Regions from separate parts of the Streptomyces blastmyceticus genome, predicted to be linked through region 1. Evidence: riboswitches for the same ligand, from Rfam matches in the RefSeq annotation. Region 1 holds a riboswitch; the other holds the start of a gene.
What was found. A riboswitch is a leader RNA that binds a small molecule or an ion and turns the genes downstream of it on or off. The one in region 1 is predicted to bind S-adenosylmethionine.
Positions count from the first base shown of each region.

Region 2: it holds a riboswitch for S-adenosylmethionine, as region 1 does, so the genes downstream of both, thrC (threonine synthase) here and ABD269_RS04020 (aminotransferase class V-fold PLP-dependent enzyme) in region 1, are expected to answer to the same signal.

Region 1 covers NZ_BAAABW010000003.1:35,619-44,941, reverse strand. The annotation lists gene ABD269_RS04050 (C40 family peptidase) at 1-674, opposite strand, end outside; gene ABD269_RS04045 (C40 family peptidase) at 924-1,997, opposite strand; gene ABD269_RS04040 (NYN domain-containing protein) at 2,272-3,651, opposite strand; gene ABD269_RS04035 (hypothetical protein) at 3,671-3,910, opposite strand; gene ABD269_RS04030 (rhomboid family intramembrane serine protease) at 4,111-4,872, shown strand; gene ABD269_RS04025 (Lrp/AsnC family transcriptional regulator) at 4,883-5,164, shown strand; gene ABD269_RS04020 (aminotransferase class V-fold PLP-dependent enzyme) at 5,193-6,551, opposite strand; SAM riboswitch class IV at 6,744-6,860, opposite strand; gene trpD (anthranilate phosphoribosyltransferase) at 6,991-8,055, opposite strand; gene qcrB (cytochrome bc1 complex cytochrome b subunit) at 8,221-9,323, opposite strand, start outside.
Region 2 covers NZ_BAAABW010000002.1:172,975-182,297, reverse strand. The annotation lists gene ABD269_RS02920 (alpha,alpha-trehalose-phosphate synthase (UDP-forming)) at 1-826, opposite strand, end outside; gene ABD269_RS02915 (glucosyl-3-phosphoglycerate synthase) at 1,006-1,956, opposite strand; SAM riboswitch class I at 2,121-2,262, shown strand; gene thrC (threonine synthase) at 2,280-3,554, shown strand; gene ABD269_RS02905 (MoaD/ThiS family protein) at 3,621-3,896, shown strand; gene ABD269_RS02900 (cold-shock protein) at 4,334-4,537, shown strand; gene groL (chaperonin GroEL) at 4,893-6,515, shown strand; gene ABD269_RS02890 (PTS transporter subunit EIIC) at 6,526-7,989, opposite strand; gene murQ (N-acetylmuramic acid 6-phosphate etherase) at 8,012-8,947, opposite strand; gene ABD269_RS02880 (MurR/RpiR family transcriptional regulator) at 8,983-9,323, opposite strand, start outside.

The DNA of each region.
Region 1 (9,323 bases):
CCCTGTGAGCGGTCCCCGCCGGAGCGCGACGCCCGCGCGTACGCCTCCCGGTCCCGCTCCGGCAGGGAGTTCAGCAGCCGGCGGGCCGTGGCCAGCTTGCCCTCGACCTCGCGCTTGTGGTGCTCCACGGCCTGCCTGCTGTCCTCCAGCTGCGCCAGGACGCCGACGGCCTCCGAGCGCTCCTGGCGCAGGGTGCGCTGCGCCTCCAGGAGCGCCTTGAGCTGCTCGGCCTGGCGGCCGGTGACCCGGTCGAGGGTGGCGGCCCGCTCCAGATAGGCGTCCGGGTCCGAGGACAGCAGCAGCTGAATCGCCGGGTCGACGGCGCCGTTGCGGTACTGCGCGGTGGCGATCATGCCCAGCGCCCGGCGCATCCGGTTGACCTGCTCCTGGCCGCGGACGACGCGGTCGGTGGCCTGGGCGACCTTCTGCCGCAGGGTGTCGGTGCGCTCGCCGGCCGCGTTGAACTTCTCGGTGGCCTGCTCGGCCTGCTCGTAGAGCCGGTCCACCTGCGACTTCACCGTGCCGGTCCCCTTGGCCGTGCCGGAGGGGCCGCCGGGCGCGGCCCCGGCGGGTGCCGCCAGGCCGGCGGCCGCGGTGGCCACGGCGGCGGACAGGACGGTGACCCGGACGCTCTGGGTGAGACCGGGCTGCGCGGGACGACGGTGTGACGCCACGGGCTGCCGCACTCCTTCCGTTCTTCCACTGGGTGCGCGGTGCCCTCGCCGCCCGGGAACGGGCGGAGCACTGTGCCGGGTGCCGCGCGCCAGACAGTAGCGGCGCGGTCACCCCCGGTTCAAAGACCCTGTGGGACGGGAATATTGACGCCCCGCCGGAGACGCAGGTCACCGGCGGGGCGTGGAGTCAGCAGGGGCTGTCGCGGTTCGCCCGAAAGAGCGGCACGTCAGCCATTCGGCCCAAGCGCGTCAGCCTATGCGCACACCGAACTGGAAGGGCATGTTGCCCATGGACTCGTAGCGCACGTTGGCGCCCGGCTTGGGGGCGTGCAGCGTCATGCCGTTGCCCGCGTAGAGACCGATGTGGTGCAGGTCGCCGTAGAAGAGCACCAGGTCGCCGGGCTTGAGCTGGCTCTGGTCGTAGATGCGGGTGCCGTCGTTGGCCTGGTCCTGCGAGACGCGGTCCAGGGTGACGCCCGCCTGCGCGTACGCCCAGGAGGTCAGGCCCGAGCAGTCGAAGGAGTCCGGCCCGGTCGCGCCCCACACGTACGGGGAGCCGATGACGGACTGCGCGGCGGCGAGCGCGGCGCCGCCGCGGCCCGAGCCGGCGGGGATGTTGATATCCGGGCGGCTCCCGCCGCGGCTGGCGCGGTCACCGCCACCGGCGCCGCCGCCCTTGCCGGCGTCCTTGCCGCCGTCCTTGCCGTCGCTGCCGGTGATCTCGGCGCGCTCCTGGGCGCTGAGGGAGTTGAGGACGTCCTTGGCGTCGGCGAGCTTGCTCTGGACCTCCTCCTTCTTCTCACCCAGTGCCTTGCGGGTGTCGGCGAGGTCCTTGAGCTTGCCGGTCGCCTCCTCGCGCTGCTGCTTGAGGGTGCGCTGCTTCTCGGATATCTGCTTGAGGGTGTCGGCCTGCTTGGCGCTCAGCTGGTCGAGCGTGGAGGCCTTCTCCAGGAAGGTGTCCGGGTCGGAGGAGAGGAGCAGCTGGAGGGAGGGGTCGATGGCGCCGCTGCGGTACTGCGCAGTGGCCACGGAACCGAGGCTGTCGCGGAGCTTGTTGAGCTCCTCCTGGCCGCGGGCGACCTTGTCCTGGAGGTCGCCGACCTGCTTGTCGAGCTTGTCCTGCTTCTCCTTGGCCCCGTTGTACTTCTCGGTGGCCTGCTCCGCCTCTTCGTAGAGCTTGTCGACCTTCGCCTTGGCGTCCGACTTGGACGGCGAGTCCGCGTGCGCGGCCTGGGAGGAGAGCGCGACGGCCGCTGCGGCGGTCGCGGTCAGCACGGTCACGCGGGTGCGGCCCGGCTGCTTGGGTCGACGGTGGGACGCCACGGAGACGGGCTCCTTCTTCCTCAGCCGCCTGCCGCGCGAAGTCCGCGGTTCCGGCGGGACCTTCACCGTCACCCCGAATGGATGATCACCGCGCGAAGGTTCGAGGCCCGACCTTAGTGACCTCCCCATGATCCGTTCAAATCCCCGGGCGAAAAATCTCGCCCCACAAGCGCATCCTTTACCCGCGCGACACAGTGGGTCACCCCTGATGGACACTCAGGCACCGGAAACCGACAGAGCGTGCCGGGAGACGGGCACGGGAGGCGGGCAACGGTCAGGTGCGGGCCAGCCGCTTGAGCAGCAGCGCCGAAGCCACCGGGCGGGCGCCCGCCTTCGCCACCCCGTCGGCGACCTCGCGGTCGGTGGAGACCACGACGACCGGCCGGCCCGGCGGCTCGGCCCGTACGAGCTGGCGGATCAGCTCGTCCGCCGTCACGCCGGGCTTGCTGAAGAGCACCCGCACCCCGCGCGGCGGTGCCAGCAGCACGGGCGCGGCCAGCTCCGCGCCGTCGAAGACGCAGGTCATCTCCGCGCCCGTCTGCGCGGCCAGCATCGCGAGGCCGCCCAGCAGCCGCAGCCGCTGCTTGTCGAGCGGCATCGTCGGATAGCCGGTCTTGGTGACGTTGTAGCCGTCGACCACCAGATGCGCCTGCGGCAGGGCCAGCAGCTGGTCCAGGAGCGCGGGGTCGGTCTCCGACAGGGCCCGCGTGGCGATGTCCTTGGGCGTCATCCTGCCCGGCTCCACGGCGTCCACGGTGTCCGCGGGGCGGGTGGAGGCGGGCGGCAGGGCCAGCTCGCGGCGCAGTCCCTGCGCCGCGTCCAGGACGGTGTCCAGCAGCAGCCGCAGCCGCATGTCCTCCACGCTGCGCCCCTCGCGCACCGCCCGGCGGCTCGCCTCCAGCCCCGACTCGGCCTCCGCGAGCCGCGCCTTGAGCCGCCGCGCCTCGCCCAGGGCGGCCGCCTTCTCGGCGGCACCGGCGGACCGTACGGACTCCAGCTCGGCCTCCGCCTTGCGCAACGCCGCCTCGCCGCGCCGCACATCGCTCATGGCGCTGCGCAGCTTGCGCTGCATCGCGTCGTTCTCCTTGCGGGCGGCTTCGAGCTCGACGCGGATCCGGTCGGTCTCCGTGCGGGCGTCGGCGCGGGCCTCGGCCAGCTCCTCGCGCAGCCGCCGCAGCTCGCGCTGGGCCTCCTCGCCGGCCCGCTCGGCGCTCGCCCGCTGGGCCTCCTCGCCGGCCGCGGTGACCAGCTTGACCCAGCCCGCGGGCCGCAGCACGAAGGCCATGGCCGCGACGTCCTCGGGGTCCGCGGCCGCGGGCGGCGCGCCGGCGTCGAGCGCCTCGGCCAGCTCGGAGCCCGTCTCCCGCAGCCGGGCGGAGATCCGCTGCCGGAAGGCGGCGTCGTTCTCCACGGCGGCGGCCATGGCGTTGCCCGCGAACTTGGCCCGGCGGCTCGGGGTGAAGCGGGCGTACTGCCGCAGCGCGGGCGGCAGTTCGGTGACCGTCAGGCCGCCGAACGCCTCCGCGACCAGGCCGATGACCCGCCGCCTGACGCCCTCGGGCAGGGGTCGGTCGAGCACCTCGGCGACGCCGTCGGCCCCACCGGTGTCATCCGGTTCACCGGCCGCGTCCGCGCCGCCTGTGTGCTCAACCACCGCTCACCGCTCCCGTTCTTCAGGCGCTCGCGCCCGGCCTGTCCACCAGCTCGATCTGGTCGACCGCGTTGCACCACCGGCAACGTACGGACTCGATCGTCTCACTGACCACGTCCCGCTCCTCCACCCGAGGCTCTCCGGCCAGGTCGAGGTGCACATATTCCACGGCCTTGGTGGTGCGCGTGACGTCGAACCGGGTCAGGTTGCCGCACAGCGTGCAGCGCCAGCGCGTTGCGTCCGTCGGCTGGGGAACGCCCATGATGTCGTCGTCCGTCCTCGTCAACTGTTCCGTCCGCGACAACGCCGTCGGACCGCGTGGTGCCGTCACTGCGGGAGTGCTTCCCGTAACCCTACGGCCTGATGGTCATGCGGCGCGGGGCACAGTCGCGCACAGGCCGTCCGGCACCGGCCCGGCGAGGCACTCTGTGCGCTTTGCTGCCCGTACGCCATGATCTGGCCATGCTCGGAAAGGCAGCGCGCCGGAGCCCACCGTCCCACCGCCGGGCCGCACCCCTGGTCACCTACGCCCTCATCGGCATCTGCTGCGCCGTCTTCCTGCTCGGCCCCGCGTCGGGCCTGACCGGTCCCCCGGGCCCGCACGGCGCCGGCGACCTGCTGGTCGCGCAGACCGCCTACTTCGAGCGCTGGGGCGTGGTGCCCGAGGAGCTCTGGCACGGCTCGCCGGAGCGGCTGCTCACCCCGCTCACCGCTCTCTTCGTGCACGGCAACTGGCTGCATCTGCTGGGGAACATGCTCTTCCTCTATGTCTTCGGCGCCATGGCCGAGGAGCGGATGGGCCGGGCCTCCTTCGCCCTCTTCTACCTCGCCGCCGGGGTGCTGGCCCTGCTCGGCTACGCGGCGGCGCACGCCGACTCCCTCCAGATGCTGGTCGGGGCGTCCGGGGCGATCTCCGGGGTGCTCGGAGCCTTCCTCTGTCTCTTCCCCAGGGCCCGGGTCACCAGTCTCTTCCCGTTCCTCTTCTTCCTGCCGCTGCGCTTCCCCGCGTGGGCGGTGCTGCTCTTCTGGTTCGTCCTCCAGTGGCTGGCCGCCCGCACCGCGGGCGACCGGCCCGGGGTGGCCTACCTGGCCCATGTGCTGGGCTTCGCGCTGGGCTTCCTGTACGCGTGGGCCCGGTACAGGTGTGCGGCTAGAGTGAAGAGCACGGCCGCGTCCGGCGACGGGCCGCGACCTCCCGGGGACCCACCCCCCGGCCCCCGATAGGAGCCCAGCCGTGATCACCTCGATCGTGCTCATCAAGACCGACGTCGACCGGATCCCCGAGATCGCCGAGCAGATCGCCGCGCTGGAGGGGGTCAGCGAGGTCTATTCGGTGACCGGGGCGCAGGATCTGATCGCCATGGTGCGGGTGGCCCGGCACGACGACCTGGCCGACGTCATCCCGGGCCGCATCAGCAAGGTCCCCGGAGTCGCCGCCACGGAGACCCACATCGCCTTCCGCACGTATTCGCAGCACGACTTGGAGGCGGCGTTCGCGATCGGCCTGGAGGCGTAGCGATCCGGCGGAGCCGGGGAGCGCGCCGTTACACGGGCACGCAGCGGCCGTTCTCGGTCCGGTAGGTCCACCGCGCGCCGTCCCTGACCAACTCACGCACCGCCCGCACGAACCGCTCCACATGCTCGTCCGGCGTCCCCGCCCCGAAGCTGACCCGTACCGCGTTCAGCGAACCCCCGTCAGGGGCCCCGCACTCGCCCGAGGCGTCCCGGTCGCCGCCCAGCAGGGTCCGCACCAGGGGATGCGCGCAGAACAGCCCGTCGCGCACCCCGATGCCGTACTCCGCGGACAGCGCCGCCGCGAAGTGCGAGCTGTTCCAGCCGTCCACGACGAACGACAGCACGCCGACCCGCGGGGCGTCGTCGCCGAAGAGCGAGAGCACCCGCACCCCCGGCACCGCGGCGAGGCCCTCCCGGACCGTCGCGATCAGCTGCCGCTCCCGCTCGACGAGCCGGTCGAAGCCCGCCTCGCTCAGCGCCTTGCAGGCCGAGGCGATGGCGTAGGCGCCGATGACATTGGGCGAGCCAGCCTCGTGCCGGGCGGCGCTGTCGTGCCACTCGACGTCCACCCCGCCCCCGGCGCCCCGCGTCACCGCGCGGCTGGCTCCGCCGCCCGCGAGGTAGGGCTCCGCGTCCCGCAGCCAGTCGGGGCGCCCGGCGAGCACCCCGGCGCCGAACGGCGCGTACAGCTTGTGCCCGGAGAAGGCGATCCAGTCGGCGTCCAGGTCCGCGAGGTCCACCGGGTGGTGCGGCGCCAGTTGGGCCGCGTCGACGACGATCCGGGCGCCGTGCGCGTGGGCGGCGGCCGTCAACTCCCGTACGGGCCACAGCTCGCCGGTCACGTTGGAGGCGCCCGTCACACAGACCAGGGCGGGGCCGTAGGGCTCGCGGTCCGCGAGGGCGTGCTCCAGGATCTCGACCGCCTGGCGCGGCGAGCGGGGCGCGTCGAGGTAGGTGACCGCGACGTCCGCGCGCCGGTCCCACGGCAGCAGCGCCGCGTGGTGCTCGGACTCGAAGACGAACACCCGGGTGCCCTGCGGGAGTACGGCCGCGAGGAGGTTGAGCGAGTCGGTGGTCGAGCGGGTGAGGACGACCTGGTCGTCGGCGCGGCAGCCGAGGAACGCGGCGATCTCCGCCCGGCTGTTCTCGAAGAGGTCGGTCGACAGCTGCGAGAGGTAGCCCGCCCCGCGGTGCACGCTGCCGTAGTACGGGGCGTACGCCGCCACGTCGTCCCACACCCGGCGGAGCGCGGGCGCGCTGGCCGCGTAGTCGAGGGCCGCGTAGGTCACCTCTCCCCCGGTGACGAGCGGGACGCGGACGTCGTTGCCGAGGACGGGCAGGGGGGCGCGGTCGACGGTGGGCTCGGCGGCAACAGGGCATGCGGACATGGCGAATTCTCCCGGGTACAAGGCGGAAAGGCTGTGTACACGCACCCGCGAGAAAGACCTCTGCGGTGTGCGGAAAAGGCGACTCGGCGCACAGCTGTAGCCATGCGGAGCGCAGGGGAAACGGGCCCGAGGCCCTATCGCATTCGCTGAATCATGGAGGATCTCCCTCGACAACCAGGATCCCTGGCGAGGGATCCGCGCTTGCCGCAGACCTCTTTGCCTGCGACCTGGTCATCACCCGGGGCACCCCGCCACGGAAGGAGGGTTGCCGGACAGCGGGCCGGGGCCGTGTCGCTGTCACTCGTGACCTGGCGGAGAGTATGGCACAGCTGATCGTCGGGCGGAAAGGGCGTCCGCATCACGGACGCCGTCACGGGGGCCGCCCGGCGTCCCGCGTCGGTGTCCGGGTGCTCCCCGGACACCGATACGGGCCGTACGGCTACGCGTTGCTCGCGGCGACCCAGCGGTCCAGCGCCCGCTTCGCCGCGCCGGAGTCGACCGACTCGGCGGCGCGGGCGATGCCCGCCGCGATCTGCTCGGTCAGGGGCGCGTCCGTGGGGGCCAGCGCCACCAGCGCGGCGGCCGCGTTCAGCAGCACCGCGTCCCGCGCGGGCCCGGTCTCCCCGGCCAGCAGGCGGCGGGCGACGTCGGCGTTGTACGACGCGTCGGCACCCTTGAGCGCCTCGACCGGGACCAGCGGGATGCCCACGTCCCGCGGGTCGAAGGGCTGTTCCTCGACCCGGCCGTCGCGGACGAGCCAGACCCGCGAGGTCGCGGTGGTGGTCAGCTCGTCCAGCCCGTCGTCCCCGCGGAAGACCAGCGCCGAGGAGCCGCGCTCGGCGAGCACCCCGGCGAGGATCGGGGCCATCCGGGCGTCGGCGACACCGGTCGCCTGGGCGCGCACCCGCGCGGGGTTGGTCAGCGGGCCGAGCACGTTGAAGGTGGTGCGGATGCCCAGTTCGCGCCGCGCGGCCGCGACATAGCGCAGCGAGGGGTGGAACTTCACGGCGAAGCAGAAGGTGATGCCCGCCTCCTCGGCGACCTCCACCACCCGGCGCGGCGTCAGGTCCAGATTGACGCCCAGCTTCTCCAGGACGTCCGAGGCACCGCTGGAGGAGGACGCTGCGCGGTTGCCGTGCTTGACGACCTTGGCGCCGGTGCCGGCGACGACGATCGAGGCCATCGTGGAGATGTTGACGGTCTTGGCGCCGTCGCCGCCGGTGCCCACGATGTCGACGCTCGGTCCCGGCACCTCGATGAGGTTGGCGTGCGAGTACATCGCCCGGACGAGGCCGGAGATCTCGGCGACCGTCTCGCCCTTGGCCCGCAGCGCGACCGCGAATCCGGCGATCTGGGCGTCGGTGGCCTCACCGCGCATGATCCGGTCCATGGCCCAGGCGGTGTCGTCCGCGCCGAGGTCCGATCCGTTCAGCAGGGCGTTCAGCAGACCCGGCCAGGAGGGTGCCACCGCGCTGTCGCCGCCTGCCGGGGTCACAACGTTCATGGTCCACGCTCCTGGTGGTCGGTCGGAGAGCCGCGGCCGTCCGGGGCTCTGCCGGTCCAGCCTATCCAGGCCCACAGACGGCGAAGAGCCCCGTCCACGCGCTGGACGGGGCTCTTGCTGTGGCGATCAGCGATCACTGACCGGCCGGGGCCGGTCTGACCGGGATCAGTGGTGGCCGTGGCCGCTGGTGATCTCCTCGAACTCCTCCGCGGTGGCCTTGGGGATCTGCGTCCCCTCGCCGTAGAAGCCCTTGGAGAGCTTCACGCGGAGCTTCTGCGTGGCGCCGGCCTTGCGCTCGACACCGTTCTCGTCGACCTCGGGAACGAGCTCGAGCGGCTTGGGCTGCTCGTGCGCGGTGAGGGTGTGCAGCTGCTCCTGCGAGAGCGGCTCGTGGACCTCGACGAACTCACCGTGCGGCAGGCGCTTGATGATGCCCGACTCGCGGCCGTGCAGCACCTTGTCCCTGTCGCGGCGCTGGAGGCCCATGCACATCCGCCGGGTGGCCACGAAGGCCAGGACCGGCAGGACGAAGAAGCCGATGCGGACGAACCAGGTGATGGCGTTGATCGAGAGGTGGAAGTGGGTGGCCCACAGGTCGTTTCCACCACCGATGAGCATCACGAAGTACGCGGTGATCCAGGCGACACCGAACGCGGTGCGCGTCGGGGCGTTCCGCGGACGGTCCAGCAGGTGGTGCTCGCGCTTGTCACCGGTCACCCAGGACTCGACGAACGGGTAGACGGCGATGGCGCCCAGGACCACGGGGAAGACCATCATCGGGATGAACACGCCCAGGACGAGCGTGTGGCCCCAGAGGTTGATCTCCCAGCCCGGCATGACACGGATCAGACCCTCGGCGAAGCCCATGTACCAGTCGGGCTGGGCGCCGGTGGACACCTGGTCCGGCCGGTACGGGCCGATGGCCCAGATCGGGTTGATCGAGGCGAGCGCGGCGATGGCCGCGATCACACCGAAGACCAGGAAGAAGAAGCCGCCCGCCTTGGCCATGTAGACCGGCATCAGCGGCATGCCGACGACGTTCTTGTTGGTCCGGCCGGGGCCGGGGAACTGCGTGTGCTTGTGGTAGATCACGAGGATCATGTGCGCCACGACCAGGCCGAGCATGATGCCCGGCAGCAGCAGGACGTGGATCGAGAAGAACCGCGGCACGAAGTCCGCGCCGGGGAACTCTCCGCCGAAGAGGAACATCGACATGTACGTGCCGACGATCGGGAAGGAGAGGATCGCGCCTTCCATGAACCGCACAC
Region 2 (9,323 bases), on a different contig from region 1:
GCTCCTCGACGTCGGGCCGGTGCGCGCGCTCCCGCAGGAAGTCCGCGTCGACGCCGAGCCCGTGCACGCCGAGCCGGGTCGTCCGGCCCTCGAAGAGCACGGCCGTCCCGCCCGTCCCCCGGACGATCTCCGCCCCCAGCACCCGCGCGCAACAGTCGGCGAACGCCTCCGCCCAGCGCTCGGTCAGGAAGGCCGCGCGGTCGCCGCCCAGGATGCCGCGCAGCACCTGCTCCGCGACGTCGTCCGGGAGCAGCCGGTAGTAGTCCGGCGGGGCCCAGGGAGTGTGCGAGAAGTGGCCGATCCGCAGGTCCGGGCGCCGCTCCCGGAGCAGGGCGGGCACCAGGGTCAGGTGGTAGTCCTGCACGAGCACGGCGGCGCCCTGCGCGGCCTCCTCGGCGAGGGCGTCGGCGAAGGCCGTGTTGTACGCCTCGTACGCCGCCCACTGCCGCCGGAAGTCCGCGTCGAAGACGGGGGCCAGGGGCGTCTCGTAGAGCAGGTGATGGACGAACCACAGCACGGAATTGGCGATGCCGTTGTAGGCGGCGGCGAAGGTGTCCGGGTCGATGTCCAGCATGCGTACCCGGTGGCCGCCGGTGTCCTCGGCGTCGAGTCTGCGGCCCGCGCGCCGCGCCGCCTCGCGGTCGCCCTCGCTCATGGCCGTGCACACCCATACGGCACCCGCGTCGCGGTCCATGGCGCTCAGCCCCGAGACGAGCCCGCCACCGCCCCGCCCGGCGGTCAGCCGGCCGTCCGCGTCCTGCTTGTACGAGACGGGTCCGCGGTTGGAGGCGACGAGGATCCGCGCGGCGTGCATGTGCGGTTGCATGTGCCCAGCCTTGCCGGGCGGGCGGCTGTTCAAACGTTTGTCCCCGGGGCGGGGGTCCGTTGCTACGGTCCGCGAAATCCAGCCCGTCCGGCGATTGAGGACGCGCCCGCTGGGGGCACCTCCCAGCGGTAGCTGGGGGAGCTCCCGCCGCAGGCGGCAACCGAGCCGCACCCAGAGAGCTACGCCGCGCGGCGGCGCGCGACGTATTCCGGGATCTCCGCCATCGGAGGGCGTTCCTCCGTGTCGACCGCGTACGTCCGCGGCGCGAAGCCCGATTCCGTGCGTTCGAACTGGGTGAGGACGGGCCGCACCAGATGTCCCCGCGCCAGGCGCAGCTGCGCCGTGCGGTAGATCGCCGCCGCCATGCGCCCGAGGGCCCGTCCGTCCTGGTGGCGATGGACGCGTACGCCCACGTCGACCTGGGCCAGCGCGTCCAGGCCCACCGTGTGGAGGGCGTCGACCAGCAGGCCCAGTTCCACCCCGTAGCCCACGGGGAACGGCAGGCGCTCCAGGAGCGAGCGGCGGGCCGCGTACTCGCCGCCAAGCGGCTGGACGAAGCCCGCCAGCTGCGGCCAGTGCAGGTTGAGCAGCGGGCGGGCCACCAGCTCGGTCACCCGGCCGCCCTGCCCGGCGACCTCGCCCAGCGGGCGGTCGTACATCGCCTTCACGAACTGCACGCCGGGGTCGGTCAGCAGCGGGCCGACGATGCCCGTGACGAAGTCCGCGGAGAAGTCGCGCAGGTCGGCGTCGACGAAGCAGACGACGTCCCCGCTCGTCGCCAGCAGCGACCGCCAGAGCACCTCGCCCTTGCCGGGCAGCGCGGGCAGGCGCGGCAGCACCGAGTCGCGGTGCACCACGCGCGCGCCCGCCGCGGCGGCGGCCTCGGCCGTGCGGTCCGTGGAGCCGGAGTCGAGGACCACCAGCTCGTCCACCAGCGGCACCGCGTCCGTCATCAGCTCGCGCCGGATCGTGGTCACGATGTCGCCGACGGTCGCCTCCTCGTTCAGCGCGGGCAGCACCACGCCGACCGTGGTGCCGGTGTCCCTTTTGGCCGCGAGCAGCTGGTCGAGCGGACGGTCTCCGACGGACCAGGACCGCCGGTCCAGCCAGCGCTCCACCTCTTCCAGCACGTGAACGACTCCTCTTGCTGTGACGTTGCCCTGTGACGTATCTCGCGGTACGGACGACTGTCTCGGGCGCCCGTGCCTTCGGTTACAGTCTGAACAACGCGGAACGCCGACGTATGTCGGGGTCGCCGCGATCACAAACGCCTGGGCCGAGCCCAGTGCCATACCGCTCATCCAGAGGGGCAGAGGGACACGGCCCGTTGAAGCCCCGGCAACCCTCCAGCCGGTCTTGCTCACAGCAGCGAGGCTCCCGGCGGGGAAGGTGCCAATTCCGTCTCGTGGCGACGTCCGCCACGGGGAAGATGAGGAGAAAGGGCCTCGCCTCCATGGCTGTGCAGTCTGTCGAAAGCTCAACCACTTCTGTCGCTCTCGGTCCCGCCGCCGCCCTCTCGTGCCGGGAGTGCGGGGAGCGGTTCGACCTCGGTCCCATCTTCGCCTGCGCCGCCTGTTTCGGCCCGCTCGAAGTCGCGTACGACCTCCCCACCGGCGACCCCGAGGCCCTGCGCCGCCGCATCGAGGCCGGTCCGGACAACATCTGGCGCTACGCCCCGCTGCTGCCCGTCCCCGCCGACGTCGCGGACAAGCCCGGCCTCAACCCCGGCTTCACCAAGCTCGTCAAGGCCGACAACCTCGCCCGCGAACTGGGCGTCACCGGCGGGCTGTACGTCAAGGACGACTCCGGCAACCCCACGCACTCCTTCAAGGACCGCGTCGTCGCCATCGCGGTCGAGGCCGCGCGTGCCTTCGGGTTCACCACGCTCTCCTGCTCCTCGACCGGCAACCTCGCCGGCGCGGTCGGCGCCGCCGCCGCCCGCGCGGGCTTCAAGTCCTGCGTCTTCATCCCGCACGACCTGGAGGCGGGCAAGGTCGTCATGGCCGCGGTCTACGGCGGCGACCTCGTCGGCATCGAGGGCACCTACGACGACGTGAACCGCTTCTGCTCCGAGCTGATCGGCGACCCGCTCGGCGAGGGCTGGGGCTTCGTCAACGTCAACCTGCGCCCGTACTACGGCGAGGGCTCCAAGACCCTCGCGTACGAGATCTGCGAGCAGTTGGGCTGGCGCCTGCCGGACCAGCTCGTGATCCCCATCGCCTCCGGCTCCCAGCTCACGAAGATCGACAAGGGGCTGAAGGAGCTGATCGCGCTGGGCCTGGTCGAGGACCGGCCGTACAGGATCTTCGGCGCGCAGGCGGAGGGGTGCTCCCCGGTCTCCCGCGCGTTCAAGGACGGCCACGACGTCGTACGGCCGGTGAAGCCGGACACGATCGCGAAGTCCCTCGCGATCGGCAACCCCGCGGACGGGCCGTACGTGCTCGACATCGCCCGGCGGACGGGCGGCGCCGTGGAGGACGTGGACGACGCGGAGATCGTCGACGCGATCCGGCTGCTGGCCCGGACGGAGGGGATCTTCGCGGAGACCGCGGGCGGGGTGACGGTGGGCGTCACCCGCAAGCTTCTCGAGCAGGGAGTGCTCGATCCTTCGCTGACGACGGTGGTGCTCAACACGGGGGACGGGCTGAAGACGCTCGACGCCGTGACGGCGGGGCCGTCGGCGGTCATCCGGCCGTCGCTGGAGGCGTTCCGCGCCGCGGGGCTGTAGCCGGCTGACGGCTGCGGGCCGGTGTGCGCCCACGATCACTTTCCTACTCACCGAAGGTGTAAACCCATGAGCATCAGCGTTCGCATTCCCACCATCCTTCGCACCTACACCGGCGGTGTCGCCGAAGTCTCCGCCGAGGGGGCGACTCTCGCCGAGGTGATCGGCGATCTGGAGAAGAACCACCCCGGCATCGCCGCCCGCGTACTCGACGACGCGGGGAAGCTGCGGCGGTTCGTGAACGTGTACGTCAATGACGACGATGTGCGGTTCGAGCAGGGGCTCCAGACGCCCACGCCCGACGGCGCCGGGGTGTCGATCATCCCCGCCGTCGCCGGGGGCTGAGCTTTACGAAAGCTTCCTGCGAAAGACCCTTGGAATCGCCCCGGCCATGAAGTGGACGGGGCGATTCCGTCTGTTGAGCGCGATACAGTTGGGGCGATCCCCCTCCGGCGTCAGTGCCGAACGCATATGAGAACCCGTCAAGTTGTGCGCGAACTGTGTGCGCGAATTGTCGGGTTGCTTGTGCTATGCCCGGCCCGACTTGCCCTGGATCCCCCGGAGTTCGCCGCATTTCGGCAATCGGCCGCGCCAGGAATTCTCGTCCGAGTGACCTGTTGCAGACGGCATCCGTGCAGATACATTCAGCCGCGGTCGACGCGTTCCGGCGCACACCACCGGGGTTCCCCCTGCCGCTGGCGGGGGAGTGTTCCGGGGGTGAGGTCTGACCCGGGTCCGCGAAGTGCGGTCCTGCGCAAGGGCCAGTAATAGGGGAGTTAGGCATGGCTCAGGGCACCGTCAAGTGGTTCAACGCGGAGAAGGGGTACGGCTTCATCGCGGTCGACGGTGGTGCGGATGTATTCGTCCACTACAGCGCGATCCAGATGGACGGCTACCGCACCCTCGAGGAGGGTCAGCGAGTGGAGTTCGAGATCTCGCAGGGCCAGAAGGGGCCGCAGGCGGACATGGTCAAGCTCGCCGTCTGATCTCGGCGCATCGACCACCGGCTCACTCAGCTCGCCGAGGGGCCCGTACCCGCGCACCGGGGTACGGGCCCTTCGTGTGCCCTCGCGCGCGTACGCGCGTACGCGTTCCGTGTGTACCCGGGCATGCCCGTCCCGGCTCGTCGTAGGAGTGCACCTTCTGCAGAGGCGCTTGCACTCTCGGGGGTCGAGTGCTAATCATTGGCGTTAGCACTCTCCGAGTGAGAGTGACAGTTTTGGACCGTCGGTGAGGTCCGTCGGCCGGGTGGGGCAAGGAACCATCAGGCCGGTGAGCCGTCCGTCGCGGGCGCCAGCGCGGTCCGGAGAAATCCACCCCGTCCTGGGAGGACCACTTCACATGGCCAAGATCATCGCGTTCGACGAGGAGGCACGGCGCGGTCTCGAGCGCGGGATGAACCAGCTCGCCGACGCCGTCAAGGTCACCCTCGGCCCCAAGGGCCGCAACGTCGTCCTCGAGAAGAAGTGGGGCGCCCCCACGATCACCAACGATGGTGTTTCCATCGCCAAGGAGATCGAGCTCGAGGACCCGTACGAGAAGATCGGCGCCGAGCTGGTCAAGGAGGTCGCGAAGAAGACGGACGACGTCGCCGGTGACGGCACGACGACCGCGACCGTCCTGGCCCAGGCGCTGGTCCGCGAGGGCCTGCGCAACGTCGCCGCCGGCGCCAACCCGATGGCCCTCAAGCGCGGTATCGAGAAGGCCGTCGAGGCCGTCTCCGGTGCCCTGCTCGAGCAGGCCAAGGACGTGGAGACCAAGGAGCAGATCGCCTCCACCGCCTCCATCTCCGCCGCCGACACCCAGATCGGCGAGCTCATCGCCGAGGCGATGGACAAGGTCGGCAAGGAAGGCGTCATCACCGTCGAGGAGTCCCAGACCTTCGGTCTGGAGCTGGAGCTCACCGAGGGTATGCGCTTCGACAAGGGCTACATCTCGGCGTACTTCGCCACCGACATGGAGCGTATGGAGGCGTCCCTGGACGACCCGTACATCCTGATCGTCAACTCGAAGATCGGCTCGGTCAAGGACCTGCTGCCGCTCCTCGAGAAGGTCATGCAGTCCGGCAAGCCGCTGCTGATCATCGCCGAGGACGTCGAGGGCGAGGCCCTGTCGACCCTGGTCGTCAACAAGATCCGTGGCACCTTCAAGTCCGTCGCCGTCAAGGCCCCGGGCTTCGGCGACCGCCGCAAGGCCATGCTCGGCGACATCGCCATCCTCACCGGTGGCACGGTCATCTCCGAGGAGGTCGGCCTCAAGCTGGAGAACGCCGGTCTCGACCTGCTCGGCCGCGCCCGCAAGGTCGTCATCACCAAGGACGAGACGACCATCGTCGACGGTGCCGGTGACAGCGACCAGGTCCAGGGCCGCGTCAACCAGATCCGCGCCGAGATCGAGAACAGCGACTCGGACTACGACCGCGAGAAGCTCCAGGAGCGCCTCGCGAAGCTGGCCGGCGGCGTGGCCGTCATCAAGGCCGGTGCCGCGACCGAGGTCGAGCTCAAGGAGCGCAAGCACCGCATCGAGGACGCCGTTCGCAACGCGAAGGCGGCCGTCGAGGAGGGCATCGTCGCCGGTGGTGGCGTGGCCCTGCTCCAGGCTTCCTCGGTCTTCGAGAAGCTCGAGCTCGAGGGCGACGAGGCCACCGGTGCCAACGCCGTGCGCCTGGCCCTGGAGGCCCCGCTGAAGCAGATCGCCGTCAACGGTGGTCTCGAGGGCGGCGTCGTCGTGGAGAAGGTCCGCAACCTGACCGTCGGTCACGGCCTCAACGCCGCGACGGGCGAGTACGTGGACATGATCGCCGAGGGCATCATCGACCCGGCGAAGGTCACGCGCTCCGCGCTGCAGAACGCCGCCTCCATCGCGGCGCTGTTCCTCACCACCGAGGCCGTCATCGCCGACAAGCCGGAGAAGGCCGCTGCGGCCGCTCCGGGCGGCATGCCGGGCGGTGACATGGACTTCTGACCCTGACGGGTCACTTGTCCTGAACGCTGTACGCCGAGGGCGGCACTCCCTGCGAAGGGGGTGTCGCCCTCGGCGCGTTCAGCGCCGCCAGCGACTCCTTCCCGAAGCCGAAGGCGTACGTCGCGGCGAAGCCCGCCGCGTAGCCCACCAGGAGGCCGAGGCCGTAGACCGCCGCCGCCCGTCCGATGCCGTGGTCGCCGTTCAGCAGGGGGAAGAGGGCCCAGCCCGACGGGCCGATGGCCGTGGCGCCGACCCTGTCTCCCAGCTGGCCGAGCAGGCCCACGAAGCCGCCGCCGAACGCGCCGCCCACGCACGCCGTGACGAACGGCCGCCCCAGCGGCAGCGATACGCCGTAGATCAGGGGTTCGCCGATGCCCAGGAAGCCGGCCGGGAGCGCGGAGCGGATCGTGCTGCGCACCGAGCCGTTGTGCGACAGCCGGACGTAGACCGCGAGGGCCGACCCCACCTGGCCCGCGCCCGCCATCGCCAGGAGCGGCAGCAGGACCGTGTAACCCTCCTGCTGGATCAGCGTCGTGTGGACGGGGATCAGCGCCTGGTGCAGGCCCAGCATCACCAGCGGCAGGAACAGCCCGCCCAGGACGAAGCCCGCGCCCGCGCCGCCGTTGGCCAGCAGCCAGTCGGCGCAGTGGCCGATGGCGGTGGCCGCCTTTCCGGCGGCGTACATCAGCCCGTACAGCGTGACCAGGCCCGTCGCCAGCACGGTGAGCGTCGGGGTGACGAGGACGTCCAGGGCCTGTGGCACCCGCTTGCGGCACCAGCGCTCGACCCGGGTCGCCAGCAGCGCGGCGGCCAGCGCGCCGAGCACCCCGCCCTGGCCGGGCGTCAGTTGCTCCCCGAAGGCGCTGACCCGGCCGACGCCCCCGTACACCGTGATCGCCGCGACGGCCCCGCCCAGGACGGGGGTGCCGCCGAACTCCTTGGCGGTGTTGTAGCCGACGAAGACGGCGATCAGCGACATGAAGCCCGAGGCGCACGCGGTCAGCGCGGGGGCCAGTGCGGGCAGCCAGTGGAGGTTGGCGAGCAGCCCGGCCAGCCCTGCCACGATGCCGCAGCCGATCAGGGCGGGGATCAGTGGGACGAAGACGGCGGCGATCCGGTGCAGGAAGAGCTTGCCCGGGGTGGCGTTGCGCTCCTTGCGCTCGGCCCGCAGCGCCGCGCCCCGCTCGGCGAGGGCCTCGGCGGTGACCGGTGCGGCCGCGCTCAGCCGCGCCAGCTCCGGGGCCACCCGGGCGACGGCGCCCGGCCCGAGCACCACCTGGTACGACGTGCCGTCCTCGACCACGCCCAGCACGGCGGGCAGTGCGCGCAGCGCCTCGTCCCGCACGAGGGAGCGGTCGTGGAGCTCCAGGCGCAGGCGGGTCATGCAGTTCTCGACGGAGGCGATGTTGCGGGCGCCGCCGAGGAGGGGGAGCAGTGCGGCGGCGGTGGCGCTGTATCTGTCGTCCGGTGCCATGGGTTCGAGTGCCTTGCTTCGGTCAGTCCCCCGCGGCGGTGCGCAGGGCCGTACGGAGGTGTCCGGCCGACTCCTCCAGCAGGCGGGCCGCCGTGGGGCCGTCGACGCCGCCGAGGATGACGAGGATGGCGTTCTTCACCTCGCCGCCGGTCTGTGCCAGCGCGGCCTCCGTCTCCTGCTCGGAGGCGCCGGTGGCCAGGGCGACGATCTGCCGGGAGCGGGCGCGCAGCTTCTCGTTGGTGGCCCGCACGTCGACCATCAGGTTCCCGTACGTCTTGCCGAGCCGGATCATGGTGATCGTCGAGAGCATGTTGAGGACGAGCTTCTGCGCGGTGCCGGCCTTCAACCGGGTGGAGCCGGTGAGGAGTTCGGGGCCGACGACGACCTCGACGGCGTGGTCGGCGGCCAGGCCGAGGGGCGAACCGGCGTTGCAGGACAGCCCGATGGTCAGCGCCCCGGCGGCGCGGGCGTGCTCGACTGCCCCGACCGCGTAGGGGGTGCGGCCGGAGGCGGAGACGCCGACGACGGTGTCGGCCGGGCCGATGCCGAGCGCGGCCAGGTCGTCCGCGGCCAGCTCCCGGCTGTCCTCGGCGCCTTCGACGGCGGTGACGAGCGCCGTGGCGCCGCCCGCGATCACGCCTATGACCTGCGAGGGGTCGGTGTTGAAGGTCGGCGGGCACTCGCTGGCGTCCAGCACGCCGAGGCGTCCTGCGGTGCCCGCGCCCGCGTAGACGAGCCGCCCGCCGCGGGCCATCCGGGCGGCGGTCGCGTCGATGGCGGCGGCGATCTCGGGCAGCCGGGCGGCGACGGCTGTGGGGACGCCGGCGTCCTCACCGTTCATGATCCTGGCGATGTCGAGGGTGGGCAGCCGGTCGATGTCCGCGAGCTCGGGGCGGAAGGCCTCGGTGGTGAGGGCGGCGAGCTCGGCGCGCAGTGCCGCGTGGGCGGGCGAGTCCATGGTGCGGCGCCTTTCCGTGACGGGGCCGGGTGGGGTCAGCGGCGCGGGTCGTGCCGGTGGGCGAGGGCTTCGTAGGAGGCGGACAGGGCGGGCGCGGCCCTGTCGTACGTCCGCTGGGCGACGCCGATGAACAGGCAGTCCACCACGAGCAGTTGACTGGTGCGGCTCGACATGGCGGCCGGGCGCAGCTCGCTCTCCCGCGCGGTGGAGGTGGTGAGCACGTGGTCGGCGTACTGCGCGATCTCCCCGTCCGGGCGGCCGGTGATCGCGACCGTCGTCGCGCCGTGCTCGAAGGCGACCCGCAGCGGCTCGATGACGTCGGTGGTGCGGCCCGAGTGGGTGATGGCGATGGCGACGTCGCCGGCGCGCAGCTGCA